DNA from 2 places in the Buttiauxella noackiae genome. Region 1 is predicted to be linked to the other one. Evidence: predicted binding sites of a transcription regulator. Region 1 holds the regulator's gene; the other holds the start of a gene.

Region 1 (4,187 bases):
TCAGGCGAATGGCACTTTGATCCCTTTCCAGCGCATCGTGCGCGTTCTGGCGCAACAAGCCACTCTGCCATTGTGGCCATAGCCACACCATACCGCCAAAGGCTATCAAACAGCCTAGCAAGGTATCTATCAGGCGAGGGACGATGTACTGCTCGGCACTTAATGTTATCAATTGCAGGGTATAAACGGCTGTCACCGTAAAGCCTATCGTCGCCCAGCCGTAGCTTTTGCGAATAAACAAATAGCTCACCAGCGTAATGACCAACATCGCGCCCAGGGCAATGCTTTGCGGGAAGTGGAAGTGCAGCGCAATACCTGCGATGGCAAGGCCTGCGATGGTGCCAGCCGAACGGTGGAGAATTCGAACACGTGTGGCACCGTAGCCGTTTTGTGTCACGAACATCACCGTCATTAAAATCCAGTAGGGCTTGGGCAGATGTAAAAATGCACCTAACAGACTGGCTATCGTGAGCATCACACCCAATCTTGCTGCGTTGCGAAGCGCCGCTGACTTCAATGATAAATAGCTTTTTAATGCCGCCCACAGCGGCAAACGGCGCTGCCGGTCTTCCATTAAATCACGGACATAGAGTGGGCGTTGAGTGCGTAGCACGCGAGCGACACGGCTGAAGTGGTAATGACAAAATTGCCCTACCGGGTTATCTGGATTCTGTCGGGCGATTTTCTCAAGGGCATCGATCTGTTTTTCCATCGTAAAACGCTGTGGATAACGATGATAAAGAATATCGTCAGCCAGTACACGTAGCCGCGCCGCGATTGTCTGGGCATTCCAGCGAATAACCGCTTCTGCATGGCTTTTCTCGACGAGTTTTTGCACTTCCGCAGGCTGGTGAAGGCTTACCGAGATGTGTTCCTGTAAATCTAAAGCCACCTGAAAAGCACGCAGCAAGCGCTTGTAGCCGTTATGCTGATTCGCCGCCAGCATATGAAGCTGTTGGTAGCATTGAGTAATGAGATCTACTGCTTTTTGCTGACGAGCCAGTAGCGGAGGCAGCGCTTTTTCCGGATCGGTATGTTGAGTCAGCATGCCGTATTTTGCTTCACAGTAATCTGCTAACTGCCGATAGAGCAGGCTCAATGATTCGCGTAATGGCTGCTCGCGCCACATCCAGAACCAAAACCAGTTAAATACGCCGTACCAAATCGTACCGGAGACATAAAGTAGCATCGGCTTCCAGATTGGCATATTCCCGGCCATGCTGAGCGTAAAAATAGCGGCAATCAGTGAAGCGGGAAGTAGACGCGCGTGAAGTGAGCTGATTTCTGCCGTGACACCCAGTAAAAGTGCCATCACAACAAGAATGATAGGCAGTGGCACACTGGTATACAAAAGTAGCAACTGCATGATCAAGCTACTGATGGCAAAAAGGCTGCCGCCAATAATCAAACGTTTGAAGAAGCGCTTATGGGGAGTGTCAAGGCCCGCAATATTGCAGCAGGCAGGAACTAACGAGAAAAGCAGGCCAGACTGGAGATCGCCAACGAGTAAACCTACCGCCACAGGGAGGCACAGCACCAGCGTTTGTCGCAGTGCGTAATTCACCTCGGGATGGTAGATAACTCTTCGCCACATAAACCCTTCTTACTTAAAGCTGCAGCGGCGTTAGCTGCATTCATTCACCCGAATCACTTACTTGAGTAAGCTCATCGGGATGAACTCACTTGCTGCCTAAACGGGTTTCAGATTTGGTTTTTTTGAGACAAAAATGGCGTGTTATTGAAGTAACACGCCATTTTTTTAGACGGAGATTAACGAGTGCCGTATACGACGATCGTTTTACCGTGAGCGGAGATCAGATTTTGATCTTCCAGCATTTTCAAGATGCGACCAACAGTTTCGCGAGAGCAACCCACGATCTGACCGATTTCCTGACGGGTAATTTTAATCTGCATACCGTCCGGGTGGGTCATTGCATCAGGTTGTTTAGCAAGGTTCAGCAGTGTCTGCGCGATACGACCGGTAACGTCCAGGAATGCCAGGTTGCCTACTTTCTCAGAAGTGACTTGCAGACGGCGTGCCATCTGCGAAGAAAGGCGCATCAGAATGTCTGGGTTGACCTGGATTAGCTGGCGGAATTTTTTATATGAAATTTCAGCCACTTCACAGGCACTTTTAGCACGAACCCAGGCACTACGCTCCTGACCTTCTTCGAACAGCCCTAACTCACCAATGAAATCGCCCTGATTTAGATAGGAGAGGATCATTTCCTTGCCCTCTTCATCTTTAATCAGAACAGCCACAGAGCCCTTGACGATGTAATACAGCGTCTCTGCCTTCTCACCTTGGTGAATGAGTGTGCTCTTCGATGGATACTTATGAATGTGGCAATGGGACAAGAACCATTCGAGAGTCGGGTCTGTTTGCGGTTTGCCAAGCACCATGCGCGGTTATCCTCTGTTTTATAACTGGCTACCAACGACAGGACGCTAAACATCCTGTCTGGCGTTGCAAGTAATTAGAATATTCCCCACCTTGGGGAGATGGCATGCAAGTCATTCTTGCTGCCTGTAATTAGTGATGTCCTCTGCATACATGCATTACGTCAATGTATCGATGTAGCATCTGGATTGTTTTAGCATAGCTTTTGACAAGTGTCTCCTGTTGTATCGTTTCAGCTTGACGCATGTCGCCTTCCGTTGCCAGATTTGCTGAATCTGCGTACTCTGAACGGTAATTTATCTACAGGAGTAAGTAGCATGCAGGCACGAGTGAAATGGGTTGAAGGGTTTACCTTCCTGGGTGAATCCGCTTCAGGGCACCAGATTCTTATGGATGGCAATTCTGGTGATAAAGCACCAAGCCCAATGGAAATGGTGCTGATGTCCGTTGGCGGTTGCAGTGCAATTGACGTAGTTTCTATTTTGCAAAAAGGCCGCTACACCGTGACCGACTGTGAAGTGAAACTGACCTCTGAGCGCCGTGAAGAGGCTCCGCGTTTGTTTACACATATCAATCTGCATTTCATCGTGACAGGCAAAGAGTTAAAAGATGCTGCAGTTTCCCGCGCAGTAGATCTCTCTGCTGAGAAGTACTGCTCTGTTGCACTGATGCTTGAAAAAGCTGTCAATGTTACTCATAGCTATGAAGTGATTGAAGGCTAATTTATCCGTTATCCTTCGAGCAGCAGGGGGTTGTGAGTGCCGCCCACCAGCAAATCGAATGCTAACGGGCATAAGTCATGACAAGGGCGGTGATCAATCGCCCTGATTAATATTTCGCCCTTCCGCCAACCGTTTCACTAACGGTGTCATAATCAATTCCATCGCCAGCCCCATCTTGCCGCCCGGCACCACCAATGTATTGATATGCGAAATAAATGAGCCTTGTAGCATGGCGAGTAAATACGGGAAATCGATGTCATCCAGCCCGCGAAAATGAATCACCACAAAACTTTCATCCAGTGACGGGATGCCGCGAGCCGCAAATGGGTTCGACGTATCAACAGTTGGGACGCGCTGGAAGTTGATGTGGGTGCGAGAGAATTGCGGCGTGATGTAATTGATATAGTCATCCATAGAACGAACCACAGAATCCATTACCGCTTCACGGGAATGCCCGCGCTCGCTGGTATCTCGCACCAGTTTTTGTATCCACTCCAGGTTCACAATCGGTACCACACCAACCAGTAAATCCACGGCTTTGGCTACATCATGCTGTGGCGTGACCACACCGCCGTGCAAACCTTCATAAAACAAAACATCAGTGGGTTCTGGTAGTGGCTGCCATGGCGTAAAGGTTCCGGGGATTTGGTTCCAGGGTACTGCTTCATCGTAAGTATGTAGATACTTGCGTGACTTACCTTGCCCGGTTCTCCCGTACTCAATGAAAGTTTGCTCAAGTAAACCAAAGTCATTGGCTTCCGGGCCGAAATAGCTGATATGGCGCCCAAGGTCGCGTGCTTTACGAATAGCCATATCCATTTCAGGACGAGTGAAACGATGGAAACTGTCACCTTCAACTTCCGCTGCACGTAAATTGAGTTGCTGGAAGATTTTACGGAAAGCAAGGCTGGTGGTTGTCGTTCCCGCGCCGCTGGAACCTGTAACGGCAATAACCGGATGTTTGGCTGACATAAGGCAACAACTCCATGGGTGATAGCAAGTGTGTGTAAGTAAGGGCTGGCCCTCACTCTCAGGGAGATAGCTGGGTGAGGGTGGTTTTATTA
Region 2 (4,187 bases), on a different contig from region 1:
ACTTCACGGCTATGAATCAACACATTGATTTATAAGCATGGAAATCCCCTGAGTGAAACAACGAATTGCTGTGTGTAGTCTTTGCCCATCTCAACGATGGGCTTTTTTTTATCCTTTTATCCCCGTCATTCTTCAAGCTACAGCTGCGTTGGCTGCACTCACAAACCCCAGTCATTTACTAAAGTAAACTCCTGGGGATTTGCTCCCTTGCCGCCTTGCTGTAACTCGAATTATTTAGGGGATTACTTTAGATATTCAATCTTGCAATGACTCACCATTCGCCAGTTACCACCAATTACCTTAGTGTCACCAGTGATCATCACACATCCAGAGCTTCGAATATCCGCACTGGAAGCCCCGACACGAATCTCAAACTCGCCTGCTTCAACTATGCGTTCTCCGCGTCGTGACGTGAAATTCAGCATATCGGTCGGAACGCTAAATGTGAGCCGCGCACTGGCACCGGGTTCAAGATGCACCCGCTGGAACGCTTTTAATTCCTGAACAGGGCGCACCATTGATGCGACTTTATCGTGAACATACAGCTGCACAACTTCACTCCCGGACACCATCCCATTGTTGCTCACGGTGATGCCAACGCTAACTACGCCGCCTTCATTAGGAACATCTCTGCTTTCAAACTGTAGCGGACCGTAATCAAATTCAGTCCAGGTTTTACCAAAACCGAATGGGTAACGAGAACCAAAATGGAAAGCAAACGGTGTGCCGCCGCTCTTCAGTTTATGATTGTAGTAATAGGGCATCGCCCCCGCGCTTTTGGGGATGGAAACGACCAGCCGCCCGCCAGGCTCTGCATGGCCGGTAATAATATCGGCGATCGCATGGCCGCCTTCTTGCCCCGGCGCCCAGGCCATTAATAGCGCCGCAACGTTATCTTCCTGACCACCCAGGTTGTATGGCCGCCCACCGGTCATCACAACAACTACCGGTTTGCCAGTAGCAATCAACGCATCAAGTAACTGTTGCTGCACGCCAGGCAACAACAGACTATCCGTGTCTGAACCTTCTCCAACCGTACCGCTTTGGAACAAACCGGATAAGTCCCCGACGCACAGCACCACAACATCGCTTTGCTCAGCGGTTTTCACGGCCTCAGGAATCAGTGACATATCATCTGACACCGGTGATGCCTGCATCTGTTTGCCACCGCTATCACCGGGAAATACCGGCGCGCCAGCCATGCGTTTCTCAATAATGTGGCAACCTTTGCTGTAATGCACATTATCGCTGCCCAGTTGATTACGCAGAGCTTCCAGCGGCGTTGTCACTTGCGAGGTTTGCTCAAGCATATCGCTGATAATCAGATGCACCGGGAAACTATAGCCGCTCAGGAGTGCAAGCGGATCATCAGCCGTCGGGCCAATCACCGCAACGCGTGGCTGCCCCTTCAACGGTAACGTTCCGTCGTTCTCAAGCATGGTGATTGACCGTGTCGCCACGTCCCGAGCAATCTTTATGGTGGCTGCACTTTGCAGCACCACACCGCTTTCATCACGGTAAGGATGCTCAAATAAGCCAAGTCGGAACTTCTCTTTTAATACGCGAGTTACAATCTCATCGACTTTTTGCATAGTGATAAGTCCGCGCTCTACTGCTTCTGAAAGATGGCGAGCACAATCATCTTTCGGTAGCTCCACATCCAGCCCAGCATTAAATGCCAGCGCCGCAGACTCTGCTGCATCATGTGAAACACCATGATGTTGATGCAGCAAGCTCACGCCGCCGTAATCGGCCACAATCAGTCCGTCAAAGCCCCACTGCTCACGCAAGACTGTGGTCATCAGGAATTCGTCAGAGTGACCCGGCTGGTTATCAATATCGTGATAAGCCGGCATTACCGAACCCGCATTAGCGAGCTTCACCGCCATCTCAAACGGCAGCAAAAAAATATCGTTTAGTTCGCAAAAACCAAGATGAACCGGAGCGTGATTACGCGCACCTTCACTAAATGAGTGACCAACGTAATGTTTCAGCGTGGCTAACAGGTCACGGTTTTTACCCTGCAAGCCTTTGACATAATGCGTCGCCATCATCCCAACCAGCCACGGGTCCTCACCAAAAGTCTCTTCCGTACGGCCCCAACGCACATCGCGCGACACATCTAACACCGGAGCCAGCCCCTGGTGGCAGTTGGTTGAACGAGCCTCTTCGCCAATAGCAGCAGCCGCACGTTCAATCAGATCCAAATCCCAGGTCGAGCCATAATTCAGGGATGAAGGAAATAACGTAGCATCTTTGCACAACAGGCCCACCAGACACTCTTCATGAAACAGCGCCGGAATACCCAGTCGGGTTTCTTCTAACAGCGTTTTCTGTAAGCGGTTAGCGGCACGCACGCCTTCTTTGGCATCAACAATATGAGTGCCCAATGGTCGAGTAATTTGCCCCACCCCCAGTTTAATACGCTCGGTAAGTGCCGACTGTTCCTTTACCCCTGCAAATTCATCGCTTAAATCCGTGCGCTCCCGGTGGTTACCATCACTTGATAAAACCAGCCACCATGCATGCATTTGGGCAAATTTTTCTTCCGGGGTCATGCGCGACAGCAGATCAGCGACACGTTCATTTACCGGGCGGTGAGCATCCTTATAAATGGCAGACATAATATTCCCCTTTCGAGTTCAGCCATCCACGCGACTGTTCGCGAAGATAATTTTTTAATTATCAATATGGGTGATGAATGAGGGAGTAAACAATTGCCAGAATAGACTGAGAGATTACGTTTTTTGGTTTTTAACGGTAAGTGTGATGGGGTTCAAAAATATGCATGAAATAAGGAAAATTCACTACAAAGAGAATGGGATAAGAGATAACCCCGTCACAATTGATAAGAAACATAAAACATAAATTAAAAATTACAATACTCCTGTTCAGATTCACCACATATAACTAGTGGCATGTTCCGACTCTTATAAAGGTGAATGTATGTCGGTATTAACTGAAAAAATTACCATCAAAGAAAAACTGGGGTTTGGACTGGGTGACGCGGCAAGTCACATCGTGTTTGATTCTTCAGTTGCCATTCTCGCTTATTTCTATACCAATATTTATGGCTTACCCCCAGCAGTAATGGGGACTTTATTTTTGGTCGTCAGGGTACTGGATGCGATTACGGATCCTATTATGGGCGCCATTGCCGACCAAACAAAAAGTCGCTGGGGCCGATTCCGTCCGTGGTTATTGATAATTTGTGTACCATTTGCGGTAAGTTGTGTGTTGGTTTATTCAACGCCCGGTTTTGACCAAACCGGTAAAATTGTCTACGCCGTTCTCGCATATATATTCATGACATTAATGTATACCGCCATAAATATTCCATATTGCTCGTTGGGTGCTGCAATTACCTCTGATCCAAAGGAAAACCTTTCTCTGCAATCATGGCGTTTTGCCATTGCTCCAATCGGTGGTGCAATGGGTACCGCGCTAATTCTGCCGCTGGCTGATTTCATCTCCCCAACAGACAGAGCCGCGGGTATGCAGTGGGCGATGGGTATTTTTGGTGTTATTGGCTGCGTGATGTTCTTGGTTTGTTTCTTCACCACCCGCGAACGTATTACACCAGTAAAAGAAGAAAACCTGAATATTATGCGCGATCTGAAAGTTTTATTAAAAAATGACCAGTGGCGTATTTTGTCTGTTTATAACCTGGCGATGTTATGCGGTGTTGTGGTGCGAGGGAGTTTATTGGTCTATTTCGTACAATATATCCTTCATCAGGGTAGTGGCGTTATTTCTATGTTTATGCTTGCGACTACCATCGCCGCAGTATTCGGCAGTTTATTTGCAAAAACCCTTGGCAGTTGGATGTGTAAAATCCGTGCTTCTATTTGGGTAAATGTGCTGAGCGCATTAGTCGGGTTATTGTTCCTTGTACTTCCAACCAACTACTGGGTCCCGGCTTTCCTGGTACACATTGCGCTTAATATATTGCAAGGCATCAATGCTCCACTGCAATGGTCGATGATTACCGATGCAAATAACTACGGCGAGTGGAAAACCCAACGCCGTATCACCGGAATGAACGTTGCAGCGAATATCTTCATTATTAAACTGGGTGTCGCAATTGGGGGCGCATTAACCGGATGGGGCCTGGCCTGGTTTGGTTATCAGGCTGGTGTTGAGCAGCAATCGGCCGAAGCTGTACGTGGTGTGTTAATTCTATTTAC

The links. Region 1 encodes CRP, which controls carbon source genes, mostly activating them, when cyclic AMP is high. Its sites were predicted from a motif close to ATGTGANNNNNNTCACAT; they were not measured.
Region 2: a site for CRP is predicted at 2,765-2,782, ahead of IX31_RS04430 (glycoside hydrolase family 3 N-terminal domain-containing protein). Genes of this name have one in related genera too.

Annotation. Positions count from the first base shown of each region.
Region 1 covers NZ_JPRU01000003.1:15,604-19,790, reverse strand. The annotation lists gene IX31_RS15970 (YccS/YhfK family putative transporter) at 1-1,594, opposite strand, end outside; gene crp (cAMP-activated global transcriptional regulator CRP) at 1,771-2,403, opposite strand; gene IX31_RS15960 (OsmC family protein) at 2,719-3,123, shown strand; gene IX31_RS15955 (phosphoribulokinase) at 3,217-4,095, opposite strand.
Region 2 covers NZ_JPRU01000001.1:986,008-990,194, forward strand. The annotation lists RNA gene rprA (antisense sRNA RprA) at 6-112, shown strand; gene IX31_RS04430 (glycoside hydrolase family 3 N-terminal domain-containing protein) at 243-2,624, opposite strand; gene IX31_RS04435 (glycoside-pentoside-hexuronide (GPH):cation symporter) at 2,947-4,187, shown strand, end outside.